Regions from separate parts of the Micromonospora sp. NPDC050795 genome, predicted to be linked through region 4. Evidence: riboswitches for the same ligand, from Rfam matches in the RefSeq annotation. Region 4 holds a riboswitch; each other region holds the start of a gene.

Region 1 (4,080 bases), on a different contig from region 4:
ACCGCCGTCCGCTCCACCGGGGTCGAGCCGGTGGAGCTGGTGGTGCCCTCGACGGGCTTGGAGACCGCGACCGTGGAGGCCGCCGCCGGCCTGCTGGCCGAGGTGGAGGGCACGGTCGGGGTGATCACGCCGGTCCCCCGCCGGGACGAGGTCGCCGGTTGGCTGGGCGCGCTCGGCGCGCCCAGGTTGCAGGTGGTGACCAGCCTGGAGGCCAAGGGCATGGAGTACGACGGGGTGGTGCTGGTCGCCCCGAGCGAGATCCGGGCGGATCCGGGCGCCGGGGTGCGCACCCTGTACGTGGCGCTCTCCCGGGCCACCCAGCGGCTCACCACCATCGACCCGACCGGCTGACCTGTGCGGACTGCCGCCGGCGGAACGCCCTGCCCGTACACTTGCACACATAGCGATGTGAGCATACATTTGACCGGGTCCCGACCAGCGGCGGAAGGTGGTTCTCGTGGGCGCAGGTCATGACCACCACCATGGGTCCGTCGCCAATGCCGCGCACCAGCACCGAGGTCGACTCTGGGCGGCGTTCGGGTTGCTCGCCACCCTGATGGTGGTCGAAGCGGTGGTCGCACTGCACACCGGCTCGCTCGCCCTGCTCTCCGACGCCGGGCACATGTTCACCGACGTGCTCGGCATCGGGATGGCGCTCGCCGCCATCACGGCGACCCGGCGGGCCACCGGCGACCCGCAGCGCACCTTCGGGCTCTACCGGCTCGAGGTGCTCGCCGCGCTGGCCAACGCCGTCCTGCTCTCCGGCGTCGCGATCTACGTGGTGGTCGAGGCGATCCGCCGCTTCGGTGACCCGCATGAGGTCATCGCCGGTCCGATGCTCGTGGTGGCCGTGCTCGGCCTGCTCGCGAACATCGCCGCATTCGCGCTGCTGCGCGCCGGAGCCAAGGAGAGCATCAACCTCCAGGGCGCCTACCTGGAGGTGCTCGGTGACCTGCTCGGCTCGGTCGGCGTCATCGGCGCGGCGCTGCTGATCACCGTCACGGACTGGTGGTGGGCCGACCCTCTGGTCGCGGTCGCCATTGGCGTGTTCATCCTGCCGCGCACCTGGCGGCTGGCCCGCGCCGCCATCCGCATCCTGGTGCAGGCCGCCCCGGAGCACCTCCAGGTGACCGCCGTGCACGACCGGCTCGCCGCCGTCCCCGGTGTCGTCGAGGTGCACGACCTGCACGTCTGGACGCTCACCTCGGGCATGGAGGTGGCCTCCGCCCACCTGACCATGGCACCGGGCGCGGAGGTCGGCGCGGTGCTCACCGCAGCACGTACGGCCCTGCACGACGACTTCCGCATCGAACACGCGACCTTGCAGATCGAGCCCGGCGCGGCTTCTGGAGCCTGCGGCTCCATCGAATGGTGACCGGCTCGTCGATTTCCGTGGTGACGTACGCACCGTCCGTCACATTGGCTGCAGCGACCCCACCCGCACCGGTAGGCTCGGTCCCGGCCGTAACCAGGCGGCGCCTACCCGGCGCCGGTGGCGGTCGCCGCCTAATCGCCCAGCAGGGCGAACCGGGGAACCATGTTCCTGGGGTGTATCCGCGTCAGCGGTAGGGATCTTCCGTCCCGAACCCGTCAGCTAACCCGGTCGGCGGCTGACGGAAGGACATGCGCAGTGGCACCAGCACGACCACCCGCCGCCCGACTGGCGGCCCTGATCGTCGCGATGTTCGCCCTCGGCGTCGCGCTTCCGGCCGGCACCGCCTCGGCCGCACCCCCGACCGGTCTGCGGGCCGCCGCACCCGACTCCGACGAGGAGGGCGGCACCCCGGCGTTGCGGGCCCAGCTTGAGGCGGCCAGCAAGGGCTACCTGGACGCGAAGCGCGCCCTGGACACCTCAGTACAACGGCAGAAGCAGCTCGGCACCCAGTTGAAGACCATCGAGGTCGAGATCGACCAGCGCAACGGCAAGGTCGGCGAGATCGCCGAGGTCGCCTACCGCACCGGCCGGCTCGGTGCGGTGTCGGCGCTGCTCAACAGCAACACCCCGGAAGGCTTCATGGACCGGGCGGCCGCGCTGGACGCGGTGGCGGCCAACGAGGACCGGGTGCTGCGCGACCTGCTGGACACCAAGGACAAGGCCAACCGCACCCGGGTCGCCCTGGACGGCGAGATCAACGAACAGCGCAAGCAGGTCGCGGTGATGGCCAAGCGCAAGGAGCAGGCCGAACGGGCCCTGACCGTGGCCACCACGCCCAAGCCGCAGACCACCGCCGACGCCGGCTCCAACCGGGGCACCTCCAGCGCCAACGCGAAGGCCGCACCGCGCAACTCCGACGGCTCCTGGCCCTCCGAGTCGTGCAGCATCAACGACCCCACGCCGGCCAACGGCTGCATCACCCCGCGCACCCTGCACGCGCTCAACCAGGCCAAGGCCGCGGGATTCACCCGGTACGTCTCGTGCCACCGCCCCAGCGGCTCGGGTGAACACCCGAAGGGCCGGGCCTGCGACTTCGCGGCGCAGAAGAACGGCTTCGGCGGCAACGCCACCGGCGGCGACAAGACGTACGGCAACAACCTGGCCGCGTACTTCATCCGCAACGCGGACCGGCTCGCCGTGCTCTACGTGATCTGGTACAGGCAGATCTGGCTGCCCAGCAGCGGGTGGAAGTCGTACAGCGGGGCGCACGGCACCCCGTCGACCGACCACACCAACCACGTACACCTGTCGGTCTACTGATCCACGCGTCGTGATGCCTGTGAGCCACTGGAGGGCTCACAGGCATCACGTGCGTCCGGGGCCGGGCTACGTCACCGCGCGTACCCCTGATGTCGTCGCTCGTCGGACGACCCGGCAGTGGCCGGCGGGCAGCATCGCGGTATGCCTCGGATCCGACCCACCACCCGCAAGGCGCTGCTCACAGTGCACCTCGTCACCTCGCTCGGCTGGCTCGGCGCTGACCTGGTGCTGCTCACCCTCGGCGTCGCCGTGCAGCGGGGCGCCGACCCGGCGGTGGTCTATCCGGTCACGGCCCTGGTCGGCACAGTGTTGTTCGCGCCGCTGAGCGTCCTGGTCTGGCTGGTCGGAGTCGCCAGCTCGCTGCTCACCCCATGGGGCCTGCTGCGCCACCGCTGGGTGCTGGTCAAGCTCGTGCTCACCACGGTGATGGTCGGGCTGGTGCTGTTCCTGCTCACCCCGAATCTGCGTCACGCCGGAGCGGTCGGCGCCGCTCTGCCCGCCCGCGATCGCGCCGACCTGGTCATCGCGCCGGCGGTGTCGACCAGCCTGATGGTCATCGCGACAGTGCTCTCCACCTACAAGCCGTGGGGCCGACGTCCCACCACCCGCCCGACCCGCAACAACGCGCCAACCAAGATCTCCTAACGCACCAACCCACGCCCCGCCCCGCACGCCGCGCCCTACGCCCCCGCGATCTTGCACTTACTGCGCCGACATATGGGTTCATCCCACTGATATCGACAGCCGAAACTGCAAGATCGGCGCGCCAAGGGCGCCGCGAGGGGCGCCGACGGGGTCGGCCACGGGGTGGGTCGGGAGGCGAGTCAGGGGGTGGGGGGTGGGGCTTTGTTGGTTCGGTCTAGGGCGGCGCCCAGGCGGGTGGCCAGGGCTAGGTGGGCGGCCTGGGCCTGGCGGAACGCGTAGCGGAACAGTGGCCTCGGCGCGGTCAGGGTGATCTCGACGTCGACGCGGGTCAGGCCGTCCGGCTCGGCGCGTAGTCGGGTGTGGTTTCGCACCGTGGTGGCCGGCCACTGGCGGGCCACCATGACGATCTCGTCGCCCTCGCTGATCAGCACGTCCGCGTGGTAGGTGGTCCGGAAGCGCAGCGGACCGGCCGCCAACCGGTCGTTGATCGTGTAGCTGGCCTGGGCGCCGGGCCGGGGCGGCACCCGGCGAACCCGCACGATCAGCGGATGCAGCTCGCCCTGCCGGGTCAGGTCGCTGAGCAACGCTGCCGCCTCGGCGGGTGAACACCGGGCCTGGACGGTGTAGCTGAAGGTATCGCTGCTGAGCACACCGTCTCCCGCCGTCGTCTGGTCGCCCGATCGTCCCGTACCGATGTCTGACTGGCAACGCCCCACGAACCCTCAGCGCCGCGCCGGACC
Region 2 (4,080 bases), on a different contig from region 4:
TTGGTCAGCGGCCCCCGGTGACCGGGGTCAGGCCCGGGGCTCCGCCTTCGCGGTGGACGTGTCGGCGAACAGCGCCAGCAGGTCGCCGACCTGCCGGTCGGCCTCGGCGGGGTGCCGGAACCGGCCGGCCGGGTTGAGGGTGTATTCGTTGCGTCGCCCGACCCGGGTGCGGTGCAGGTAACCGCCCGCCTCCAGGTCGGCGACGATCGCCTGGGCGGCCCGTTCGGTCACCCCGACCTCGGCTGCGACGTCACGCAGCCGGGCGGTGGGATCGCGGGCGATGGCCAGCAGGACGTGCCCGTGATTGGTGAGGAACGTCCAGTTCCGCCCACTGCCGGTGTCGCCCGTCACCGTGCTCGCCATCGTGTGACCGCCCTTCCGGATGTCCGTCTGCCCTCGCGAGAGTCTGGTCCGCCCCGCCCCGGGAAGGTTGCCCAGGGGGTGGCCGGAGTGAACATATGAAATCTAAATCACGCATACCTTGACGCATCTTACGGTGCGTGTGACGGTGGAGCACGAGCCAGCGCCCGCCGCCCGGCCGGCGGAGAGCCGGTTTGACCAGGTCAGATGCGTCGAGACGAGGTGCGGGATGAGTCATACCGGGAGCTCCGGCGGTCAGCCGGGTCCGCAGCGGACCACCGACCGGGCCACCGCGCTCAGTGAGCCGACCCGGGCGTACGCCGAACTGGTCGCCGGCAACCGGCGCTTCGTCGATGGCGCCCCACGCCACCCCAACCAGGATGCCGGGCATCGCGCCGCGGTGGCCGACGGGCAACACCCGTTCGCGGTGATCGTCGGCTGCTCCGACTCGCGACTGGCAGCCGAGATCATCTTCGACCGGGGCCTGGGCGACCTGTTCGTGGTTCGCACCGCCGGGCACACCGCCGGCCCCGAGGTGCTCGGCAGCGTCGAGTACGCGGTGACGGTGCTCGGCACCCCGCTGGTGGTGGTGCTCGGTCACGACTCCTGCGGTGCGGTGCAGGCGGCCCGGGAGTCCGCCGCTACCGGCACCGCGCCGAGTGGGCATCTGCGCGCCGTGGTCGACGCCGTGCTGCCCAGCCTGCACCGGGCTGCGGCCGAGGGCGTGGACGACATCGACGGCATCGTCGACATCCACATCGCACAGACCGTCGAGACATTGCTCGGGCAGTCGCCCGTGCTGGCAGACGAGGTGGCGCGGGGGCGGTGCGCGGTGGTGGGCGTGTCGTACCGACTGGCAGCCGGAGCGGTCCGCCCGGTGGCCGCCGTGCCGGCCGGCTTCGCGACCCCGGCCGAATCGACCGACCCGGCCGCGCCTGCCACCGTCTGACGCGACGAGGGCCGCTCCGCGTCACGCGGAACGGCCCTCGACGGGGATCGTGCGGGTCAGAGCAACGACATGTGAACGTGGTCGGTGTGGTTCGACGGCCCGCTGTACGAACTCCAGCCGGTGGCCGGGAACCAGATCTGCCGGTTCCAGATCACGTAGTAGATGCCGAGCCGGTCGGCGTTACGGATGAGGAACGCGGCGACGTTGTTGCCGTACGTCCGGGTGTCGTTGTTGTGCCACGGGGAGAACCCGCTCTTCTGCAGCGACCAGTCGCAGGCGCGGCCCTTCGGGTGCTCCCACGGCCCGCCGGGGCGGTAGCAGCCGACGAACCGGTTGAAGCCGGCCGCCTTGACCTCCTTGTACGCGTGCAGCGTGCGCGGCGTGATGCAGCCGGAGGTGGTGGGGTCGTTCTCGCTGCACGACTGGGCCTTCCAGTCACCGTCGGCCGTGCGACCGGGGCCGATCTTCGCGACCTTGGAGGTGGCATCCACCAGGCCGCCGGTGAAACCCTTGCCGCCGACGAGGGAGAGCGCCTTGTCGGCCTCGCTCTTGCGCTTCGCCATCAGGGCGGTCTGCTTCTGCTGCTCGCGGACCTCGGTGTCGAGGGCCAGCTTGGCCTGCTCGGCGCGGGCCTTCACCTCGTTGACCTCGGAGAGCTTCTTCTCGTTCACCATGTTGATCTCGTCGAGCATCCCGGCGCGTTGGACGAACGAGTCGGGCGCTTCGCTTTCCAGCAGCATCGCGACCGCGCCGATCCGGCCGGTCCGGTACGCCTGGGCGGCGATCTGCCCGACCTGCGGGGCCAACGCGTCCAGGTCGGCCTTGGCCCGGTTGACCTCCGCCGCCAACTCGTTCTGCCGCTTCTTGGATTTGTCCAGCTTGGACTTCGCGGCGGAGTAGTCACGGTTGGCCTGCTCGATGACGTCGTTGAGCAGCTTGGGCTCGCCGTCCTCCTCGTGCCCGGACGGTGTGGGGTTCGTCGGGGCGGCGTGCGCCGGGAACGGCCCAGCGAACACAGTCAGTGCGGCGATCACGGCCACCACGGGTGTCAACCAGCGGCGTAGGGGTGCCGTCACAATGTTCCCTTCCGTCGACCGCCGACCGGGTTAGCTGACGGGTTCGGGACGGAAGTGGCCCCTACCGCTGATGCGGATTCACCCCAGGTACCTGGGTCCCCGGCTCGCCGGTTGGCGATTGGGCGGTGGCACCGCAGGCGCCGCTTCGCGCCTTCATCGGTAACCGGCAGCGAGGTTACCCGAGAGTCGACCGGCAGAGCTACGCCTGGATGCCGACTAAAAGCGTCATTTCGCCATAGCGTTGAGTGACCAGTGACGGGGTTCTCAGGGTGGATGCCCGATCTGGTCACGCTGAGGAGTGTCACCATGCCGTATCCGTGCTCCTGTTCGACTTCGGCCACCGGTCGGTGGCCTCGGGTGGGGGTGCGGTCCGCGTCCGGTCCGGTTCGTCGGAGCCGGCCGTTCGCGGTGAGCTGAGTGCGGCCAGTGCCTCGCTGCGGTCCGGTTGGGGCCGGGGCGCGGGAGCGTCGGTGGGCGCTGGGGCGTCGCTGCGCCCGGCGGCGGTGACCACTGCGGCCAGCCCGGTGGTCAGCGGCACGGCGGCGATCAGACCGAGGGTGGCGACCGCGCTGCGGACGATCTCCTGCGCGAGGAACTCACTGGTGAGGATCTGCCCGATCGGCCGCGAGTCGGCGGTGAGCAGGAGCAGCAGGGGCAGTGACGCGCCCGCGTACGCCAGCACGATGGTGTTGACAGTGGAGGCGATGTGCGCGCGGCCGACCCGGGTGGCGGCACGGTAGAGCTGCAACCGGGTCAGCCCGGGGTTGGCGTTCGCCAGTTCGGTGACGGTGGCCGCCTGGGTGACCGTCACGTCGTCGAGCACCCCGAGTGACCCGATGATGATTCCGGCGAGCAGCAGACCGTGCAGGTCCACGTCGCCCTGGAACATCGACAGGGTGGTGGCGTCCTCGCTGCCGAAGCCGGTGAGGTGGGTCGCGGCCGTGGCGATGGTGGCGAGCACGCCGGTCAGCACCAGGCTGCCCAGGGTGCCGAGCACCGCGACCGAGGTCTGTGCGGTGACCCCGTGGGTCAGATAGAGCACCACGAACATGATCAGGGCCGCGCCGACCACCGCCACCAGCAGCGGTGACCTGCCGGCGCTGATGCCCGGCAGCACGAAGGTGAGCAGGATGGCGAAGCTGGCGGCCAGCCCGGCGAGCGCGGCCAGACCTCGCCACCGACCGAACGCGACGATCGCGGCCGCGAAGATCACCGCCAGCCACACCATCGGGGTGCCGCGTTGGTGCTCGGCGATGTTCCAGTTGCTGGTGGCGGGATCGGTCGGGTCGGCCAACTCGACCAGGACGACCTTGTCGCCGACCTCGACCCGGGGTGCGCCGGGCCCGTCGGGCACCGGGGTCCGTACCTGCTGGCCGGCGTTCGGCCCGTCGTCCACCCGCACGTCGACAGTGCCGCACCGCCCATCGCCGACCCGCGGTGTGCCCTCGGGGACCGACGGCACCGGCGGGCACGGCTCGCTCACCACCCGGGTGACAGTGCCGGGGTGACGCGGCACGTCGGCACCACCATCGGTCTGGGGTGACCCGCCGCGCGGCCAGAGCAGCATCGCGGCCAGCACGGTGGCGACGAAGAGGGGTACCACAGTCAAGACGAGGATCCGTCGCACCCGAGGCGGGGCGGACGGAGCGGGGTGAGTGTGGTCGGCGGCCAAGGTGAGACTCCCAACGATCCGGT
Region 3 (4,080 bases), on a different contig from region 4:
TCGGCGCGAGGCGTAGCGTGGGGACGTGCTTCCGGTTGCGTTCACCTGTCCGCTGTGGTGGGTGGCGCGCTGGGCGACTCGGGTGCTGACCAGCCTCGCCGTCGTCGCGGCCCTGGCGCTCGGCGCAGGCCCGGCCACGGCCGCCACGTCGACGCCCGGCCCGGGGCCCACGTCGAGCGTGGTGCCGACCACTGTCGCCGGCTCGCTGGCGGCCTCCTGCCGACACGTCGGGCCAACGGGGTCAACCGTCACCAACGCCGGCCGTGCGCCGGGCGACGGTGGTGCCGACGCCGTCGGGTCGGGGTCACCCGGCGCGGCCCGTCCGGCCCCGGCGAAGGCCACCGAGGAGGCGGCCCCGACCTGGTCGGTCGACGCGCCGGTGGCGCTCCCCGGCGATCAGGGCACCATGACGGCCGGCGTGCTGCCGGCCAGCGCGGCCGAATCTGACCGGCTGCCCCTCGTCGACAGTGCGAGCGGTCGGGCTTCCCGGGCCCCACCCGGGCGCTGAGCCACCGGGACGACCGTCCCGCCGCCGCGCCCTGTCGACCCACCCCGCTCCCTGACCCGCCGACCCGTGGCCCGCCGTGGCCCGCTGGTCGGCGCGGCTTTCCATCGCACTGCTCTCTCTCCCCGAGGTGCCGACCATGGAGACCGTCGTCTTCTACCAGTTCGTGACCGAGGTGCCGCGGGCCGCCGCCATCTGGTCGACGCTGCTCCTGCTGACCCTGGGCCTGCTCACCGTGCTGGCCGCCCGCCCCGAACGGGCCCGGCTCACCGGCGACCCGCTCCCGGCCGGGCCCACCGCGCAGGAGGTGGCCGCCGCCGAGGCTGTCGACAGGCGCCGCTACGCCGAGGAAGTGGCCGTTGCCGCGGCCCGCGCGGCCACCACCGCCCAGCGGCGGCGTGCCGCCTGGCTGACCGCTCAGGAACAGCTGGAGCAGGCCTGGATCGCGTACGACGAGGCGGACGCCGCCGCGCGTCGCTTCGCCGGCGCGGGGGCACTGCCCACCCCGCAGACCCCGCACACCCCCGCCGAGTACGCCGCCCGGGAACGCTATCTGCACCGGGCGGCGATGGCGGCGTACTGGCGGGGTGGCCTGACCATGGCGCAGCTCGGCGACGTGTTCGGACACCGGCGCGGCTGGGATCCCCGGCGACACCCGGTCGAGCAGGAGGTGTTGATCAGCCGGGTGATCCGGGATGCGCGATCGACCGACTACCGGGTGGCCGCCGACCGTGAGCGGGTCGCCTGGCGCGACGCGGAGTTGGCCGCCGAGTCGGCCCGTGCCCTCGCCGAGGAGGCGTACGCGGCGGCGTCCCGGCTCCGCCCGACCCTGGTCCCCGCGCGCCGCACGGTCGCCGGGGCGTTGCGTCCCGCCGTCGTGGCACTGTGGCGCCCGGCCCGGGTGGGTTGAGCCCAATCCGTTATGTGAGGCCGGTCACCCAATCAAGAAATCGGACGTCCGACGCGATCGATGGGATTGTTCGCGCGATTCTGGCCGCGTTCTTTGCGGCCTGTCCGGTTGTCGCCCGTAGGCGTCGCCGTAACTGGTTGTCCCATCGAGTCACATCATCGGCATTACGCGCAGAAATTGTGGTGCCAATTGGGGTTTACGCAGGTGAACCTGGCTTGGCAGGGCGTTGAGACGCCAGTAGTGTCGTCCCGTCCGGTGCGGTAACCGATCGCAAGACGCGACGCCGCATCGACCCGCTTAATCGTGATCAACGAACCGGGGACCCACCAGTAAGTCCGGGGTGAATCCGCGAGCCACGGCCCGCGGTAGGGCGTCTTCCCGCCCGAATCCGTCAGCTAACCCGGTAGGCGGTGTCGGAAGGAGTCCCATCCTCGTGCAGCACCTTTCCACCCCTCGGTTGTTCCCTCGCCTCCACGGCGCGGCGGTGCACCCGCTCATTCGTCGCGTGACGGTGAGCTGACCCCCGGGTCATCGCCTTTCCCGCCCGGCCGATCCGGGCGTTCCCCTGAGCGGTTCACACCCGCGGACCACGGTCCGCGCGCTGGCGCCTGCCCGGATACCGGTCCGGCCCCGGTGTGCCGCTCACCCCCCGATCCGTGGAGGACCCCGTGAAGCACACCCTGCAGCGTCAGCTCCGTCGCCTCGCCACCGAGCGCCCGTACCAGATCGTCGCCGCCTCCGCCGCAGCCCTCGCGATCGCCACCACCACCGGCGCCCTGCTCACCACTGCCGACGACGCCCCGGCCGGCCAGCGCACCGCGACCACCGTCGCCGAGATGCGCAGCGACGTCGCCGCCTCCCGCAGTGAGGCCCGGGACGCGTCCCCCTCGGCCAGCGCCGCGCCGACCACGGCCGCCCCGGCCACCAGCGCCGCGTCGCCCGCCGCCAAGGCCAAGAGCAACCCCGACCTCACCCGTAAGCCCACGCCGCCGAAGCCGCCCGCGACGAAGGTCCTCGACTACGACTACGAGGCGCAGAACACCTACTACAACTGCGGCCCGGCGGCCACCCGGAACGCGCTCAGCGCCGCGGGCATCGACCGCACCCAGGAGGAGCTCGGTGCCGAACTGGGCACCACCGAGATGGGCACCAACTCGGCCGAGGACACCACCCGGGTGCTCAACGCCGAGGTGAAGGGCTCCCCGTACCGGACCCGGATGTTCCCCGGCGCGCCCAGCCCGGCCCAGATGGACCGCCTCCAGGCCGACGTGGTGAAGGCCGTCACCGACGGCCGGGGCGTGGTCGCCAACGTCGTCGGGGACGCCGTCGACACCGACGGCGGGTGGCACTCCTACGGCGGCGGGCACTACATCGCCGTGGTGGGCTACAAGGACAACGGTCGCACCGTTCGGATCGCCGACTCGGCGAACCCGGCCGACCCGTCGTACTGGATCACCACGATCGACCTGGCCAACTGGATCACCAGCCGGGGCTACTCCGCCTGACCCGGGCACCCTGACCGCCGCGGGCGCCGTCTCCCACAAGGGGCCGGCGCCCGCGGCGTCGTCGGCTGTGCGGTCAGTAGGTGATGAAGCCGTACAGCGCCTTGTGGTTCGACTTCGTCCCGACGACCGTGTGGTCGACTGCGGACGACTGCACGCTGCCTTTGACGAACAAATAGTCGATCTTGCTGGAGCCGCTGGTGGCCGCCGAACCGTACCCGGTCATGCCGTAGCCGCCAAGCGTGCCGGGGGCGATGCCGGTGCGGTTCGCGTCGATCCCCACCACGCGGATGGTGGACGCGTTCAGCAGCGCGGTCGCGTCCGCACCGAGGTGGATGCCACTGTCGGCGATACCCCGGTCGCCGTCGCCGGCGCAGGCGTTCTGCCGGTTCTCCTGCGGCAGGTGCATGGTCGCGGCGAACACACTCGCGCCGGTCGCCTTGATGGTGAACCGGGCCGCGATGGCGCTGGTCCGCTTCCACTTGTAGTAGTCGGTGCTGTCCGGGTCGCTGTTCGGCGGCTTGTAGAGCGTGCACCCGGCGCCGTTGGCGTACGCCGTGCCCGGCTTGAGCCAGCCCGCGCTCCAGTATTTCGAGATGTCGCCACTGGCGAGGTTGAGCGTCCGCTTGTTCCAGACGATGGCGTTGGTCTGCTTCTTCTTGAGGTCTCCGAGCGACGCCGAGCTGCACCGGTGCGTGCTTCCCCACGGCTCCGGGTCGTCCCACGCCACGATCGCCCCGTAGCTGCCCGCCGGGTAGCCGAACTTCGCCGACAGTTGGTCGGCGTACGCCTCGGCCTGGCCGGTGCCGCGCACCTGCTGCACGATCAGGATGTCGGGCGCCAGCACGCCGCTGGTGCCGGTGCGACCGGCGTCGTCGACCAGGATCGAGCTCAGGTGGTCCGGTCCGGAGATGCGGGTGCAGCTTCCGTCGGAGTTGTTCACCACCAGGTTCTCGATGTTGTTGTTGTAGACCCGCAGGACCCGGTCGGCCGCCGCGACCGACGCACCAGCCAAGCCGGCGGTCGACGACGCGACGGGCGCGTGGGATGTCTGCGGCGCGCCGAGCGTGGCGGCCGTCAGGGCCGCCACCAGCGCTGGTCCGACAATTCTGAGCACGGTGGGCTCCTCTCCGGGGCGGGATCGACGGACGGCGCTCCCGGTC
Region 4 (4,080 bases):
GAAGATCGGGCAGCTCTGCATCTTCCGGCTCTCCTCGCCGGCCGAGCACCCGTACGGCTCGGTGGTCTACGGCTCGCGCTACCAGGGCCAGCGGGGGCCGACACCCAGCCGCGCCTGGCAGCACTGGCGCACCTGGCCCACCCGCTAGGACCCAGAACGACGAGGGCCCGCCGCGAGGAGATCGCGACGGGCCCTGCGGTCACACTGGGTCAGCCTGGACGGCCGTAGCTGTGGATCGGTCCGTCGTCGACCTTCTTCATCTTGACCGGTTGACCGGCCTGCGAGGCGTGCACCACCCAGCCGCCGCCGACGTACATGCCGACGTGGTGGATGTCGCTGTAGTAGAAGACCAGGTCGCCGGGGCGCAGGTCACCCTTGCTGACGTTCTTGGTGACCCGGCTCTGCGCGGCGGCGTTGTGCGGGAGCGACACGCCGGCCTTCGCCCAGGCGGCCAGCATCAGCCCGGAGCAGTCGTACGAGTTCGGACCCTCGGCACCCCAGACGTAGGGCTTGCCGATCTGCGCGCAGGCGAACTTGACCGCGGTGCCCGCGCCGCCGCCGGGGTAGCTACCCGGGCAGGGTGCCGGGCGCAGCGGACCGCCGCCGCCGCTGCCGTACACCTTCAGGCGCAGCTTCTGCAGGCGGTCGATCTCGTCGTTGATCTGCTTCTTCTTCGCCGCCAGCTGAGCTTCCGTGCGGGCCAGCTGGGCCACCATCTCGTCCAGTGGCGCCTTCTGCGCGGCCAGTTGGTCGCGCAGGTCGGCCACCTGGCGTACGTCCTTCTGCTGGTTGTGCGCGAAGCGGTCGAGCATTTCGAGCTGGCCGACCACCTCGCTGGGCGACCGGCTGCCCAGCATCGCGTTGACGGTCGAGACGTTCTCACCCATGTAGGCGCGTACGGCAAGGGCGCTGACCTTGTCCATCGCGGCGTCGACCTGGCGCTCGAGCGGAGTGATCCGGCCGGCCAGGGCGTCTGCCTGCTTGCGCTTCGCGGCGAGATCGATGCGGGTGGCGTTGTGCCGTTCGATGATCGGTTCGAGCTTGTTCCAGTCGGCGTCGATCTGGCGCTCGATTTCCGCGACGGAGGGGTCGGCGTGGGCCGCCGTGGCACTACCGGTCAGAACGACGGCGACGCCGGCCAGCGCGGCGAGTGCGGTGGTGAAGCGGGACCAGCGTGGGCGCGGCACGATCGACGCCGGGCCGGCTGATGCCGACCGCTCGGACGACGGCCGCGGGGCATGGAGTGCCACCGGGGTTCCGTACTCCTTCTTCCTGACCGCCTACCGGGTTAGCTGACGGGTTCGGGCGGGAAGTCGGCGCCCTACCGCAGTGGCTGCGGATTCACCCCGAGGGACCTGGGTCCCCGGTTCGCTCGGAAACGACTCGGCGGTGTCGGTCCGTTACCGCCCGGGGTGGGCGGAGCTGCTGTCGGGCCGACAAATGACCAGAGTAGAGACGCCCGTTACCGATCCGCAACCCGTGCGGCCGTGACACTCCGTACGGATTGGACGAGGTCACCGACCGTGTGTGAAGAATTCTTTCCGTACACTTCGATAGATGGAAAGGTATTGACGCAAGCTCCCGGACGGCGCGATGGTGACCTGACCTCACTCCGCGAGAATCTAGGGGGTTCGATGCACCATTCAACCCTGTCGACCGGCTGGCGCGCACTGCTCGCCGCCACCGTGGTCGCCGCCGCGACCACGGTGCCACTCTCCGCCGGCCCGGCCGCCGCCGCGCCCACCACCGACCGCCAGCAGCAGTACACCGACGCGGCCACCGAGTACGGCGTACCGGCCGTCGTGCTGCTCGGCGTCTCCTACCTGGAGTCCCGCTGGGACACCAACGCCGGCACACCGAGCACCAGTGGCGGCTACGGCCCGATGCACCTCACCGACGTGCGGCACGTGGCCGCCCTACCCGGACGCGGTCACCACGACGCCGGTGCCGAGGACCCACGCGGCGACGATTCCCGGCCAGCCCGGGTGCCCGCGCCCCGCCCGGTCGAGGCGCCCGCCCCGTCCACCGCCGCGTTGCAGACCGTCGACGCCGCCGCCGCGCTGACCGGCGCCGCCCCCGAGGCACTGCGCACCGACGCGGGCCTCAACATCCGGGGTGGGGCCGCGCTGCTGGCCGCGTACCAGAGGGATCTGGGCGCGCCGGTCGGCGCGGACACCGACCCGGCGGCCTGGTACGGCGCGGTGGCCCGCTACTCGGGCGCGGACAGCGCCGACGCCGCGGCGGCCTTCGCCGACGAGGTCTTCACCACCATCGGCGCGGGCGAAGCCCGGGTGACCGACGACGGCCAACCGATCACCCTGCCGGCCCGGGCGGTGCGGCCCGAACGTTCCTGGCTGGACCGGCTGGGCCTGCGCCGGCTGGCCCGCCCGGACGGGGTGGAATGCCCCCGCACCATCTCCTGCGAGTGGATCCCGGCACCCTACGAGGCGTTCGGCGACGGGGACTACGGCAACCACGACCTCTCCGACCGACCCACGCGGCAGAAGATCGAGTACATCGTCATCCACGACACCGAGGCGAGTTGGGCCACCACCCTGCAACTCGTCCAGGACCCGACCTACGTGAGTTGGCACTACTCGCTGCGCTCGGTCGACGGGCACATCGCCCAGCACGTGAAGACGAAGGACGTCGGCTGGCACGCCGGCAACTGGTACGTCAACGCGAAGTCGATCGGGTTGGAACACGAGGGCTTCGCGGCGCAGGGCACCTGGTACACCGAGGCGATGTACCGGACCTCGGCGAAGCTGGTCCGGCACCTGGCGCTGCGGCTGGGCATCCCACTGGACCGCCAGCACATCATCGGCCACGACAACGTGCCCGGCACCATCCCCTCGACAGTGCGGGGGATGCACTGGGATCCGGGCCCCTACTGGGACTGGACCCACTACTTCGACCTGCTGCACGCCCCTCGACTGGACACCGGCACCCCGGCCACCGGGCTGGTCCGGATCGACCCGGACTACACCACCAACCAGCCGGCGTTCACCGGCTGCGTCACGGCGGGCGTGCCCTGCGCGCCGCGCGGCTCCTCGGCGGTGGTGCTGCGCAGCGCACCGTCCGCTGACGCGCCGCTGGTCAACGACATCGCGCTCCGCCCGGACGGCAGCCCGAACACGATGGCCGTGTCGGACCACGGGGCCCGGGCGTCCGCCGGGCAGACGTACGCGCTGGCCGGCAGGCAGGGCGACTGGACGGCGATCTGGTACCTCGGGCAGCGGGCCTGGTTCCACAACCCGGCGTCCGCGCCGACCGCCAGTTGGACCGTCGGAGTCGTGGCGACGCCGAAGCCCGGAAAGGCCACCGTTCCGGTGTACGGACGGGCGTACCCGGAGCAGTCCGCGTACCCGGACGGGGTGCCCTACCAGGCGATCTCGCCGCTGCAGTACACGCTGGCCGCCGGGCAGCGGTACGCCGTCGGCGCGGTGCTGGCCGGCGAGTACTACCGGGCCAGCACGTTCGACGGCTCCTCACCCGGGGACTGGACGGTCATTCGCGGCAAGAACCGGTACGCGCAGATCCAGTTCGGCCACCGGATCATGTACGTCGACCTCGCCGACGTGCAGCTGTTGCCCTCCCCGGTGGGGGCACCCCGCTGAGAACCACGACGGCCCCCGGTCGGTGACCGGGGGCCGTCGTGTCGCGCTGGGGCCTGTGTCAAAGTCCTCGGTCGAGCCGAGGCGCTTTGACACAGGCCCTGGGTGGATCAGCCAGGTCTGCGGAAACCGGCGACGGGCATGGTGGTGATGCTGGACACCTGCACCGGTTTGCCGGCGCGTGGCGCGTGCACCATCTGGTTGTTACCCAGATACAGCCCGACATGACTCAGGCCGGAGAAGAAGAACACCAGGTCACCGGGGCGGGCGTCGGCGCGCGAGACGGCCTTGCCCTCGTTCCACTGGTCACCGGTGTGGTGCGTCAGGTAGATCCCGGCCGCCTTGTAGGCGTACTGGGTCAGCCCCGAGCAGTCGAACGAGTTCGGCCCGGTGGCACCCCAGACGTACGGCTTGCCGACCTTGCCGCAGGCGGTCCTGATCGCGGTGCGGGCCGCCGCACTGACCA

The links. A riboswitch is a leader RNA that binds a small molecule or an ion and turns the genes downstream of it on or off. The one in region 4 is predicted to bind cyclic di-AMP.
Region 1: it holds a riboswitch for cyclic di-AMP, as region 4 does, so the genes downstream of both, ACIBEF_RS05050 (coiled-coil domain-containing protein) here and ACIBEF_RS21480 (NlpC/P60 family protein) in region 4, are expected to answer to the same signal.
Region 2: it holds a riboswitch for cyclic di-AMP, as region 4 does, so the genes downstream of both, ACIBEF_RS17880 (coiled-coil domain-containing protein) here and ACIBEF_RS21480 (NlpC/P60 family protein) in region 4, are expected to answer to the same signal.
Region 3: it holds a riboswitch for cyclic di-AMP, as region 4 does, so the genes downstream of both, ACIBEF_RS24260 (C39 family peptidase) here and ACIBEF_RS21480 (NlpC/P60 family protein) in region 4, are expected to answer to the same signal.

Annotation. Positions count from the first base shown of each region.
Region 1 is NZ_JBITGE010000004.1:17,231-21,310, forward strand. It holds gene ACIBEF_RS05040 (HelD family protein) at 1-351, shown strand, start outside; gene ACIBEF_RS05045 (cation diffusion facilitator family transporter) at 458-1,375, shown strand; cyclic di-AMP (ydaO/yuaA leader) riboswitch at 1,494-1,625, shown strand; gene ACIBEF_RS05050 (coiled-coil domain-containing protein) at 1,631-2,695, shown strand; gene ACIBEF_RS05055 (hypothetical protein) at 2,837-3,340, shown strand; gene ACIBEF_RS05060 (SRPBCC family protein) at 3,520-3,990, opposite strand.
Region 2 is NZ_JBITGE010000018.1:96,486-100,565, forward strand. It holds gene ACIBEF_RS17870 (helix-turn-helix transcriptional regulator) at 28-363, opposite strand; gene ACIBEF_RS17875 (carbonic anhydrase) at 590-1,309, shown strand; gene ACIBEF_RS17880 (coiled-coil domain-containing protein) at 1,366-2,385, opposite strand; cyclic di-AMP (ydaO/yuaA leader) riboswitch at 2,390-2,520, opposite strand; gene ACIBEF_RS17885 (YibE/F family protein) at 2,687-4,057, opposite strand.
Region 3 is NZ_JBITGE010000030.1:60,137-64,216, forward strand. It holds gene ACIBEF_RS24250 (hypothetical protein) at 26-508, shown strand; gene ACIBEF_RS24255 (hypothetical protein) at 645-1,415, shown strand; cyclic di-AMP (ydaO/yuaA leader) riboswitch at 1,700-1,840, shown strand; gene ACIBEF_RS24260 (C39 family peptidase) at 2,072-2,920, shown strand; gene ACIBEF_RS24265 (hypothetical protein) at 2,994-4,034, opposite strand.
Region 4 is NZ_JBITGE010000024.1:94,427-98,506, reverse strand. It holds gene dcd (dCTP deaminase) at 1-148, shown strand, start outside; gene ACIBEF_RS21480 (NlpC/P60 family protein) at 210-1,250, opposite strand; cyclic di-AMP (ydaO/yuaA leader) riboswitch at 1,264-1,399, opposite strand; gene ACIBEF_RS21475 (N-acetylmuramoyl-L-alanine amidase) at 1,635-3,617, shown strand; gene ACIBEF_RS21470 (NlpC/P60 family protein) at 3,725-4,080, opposite strand, start outside.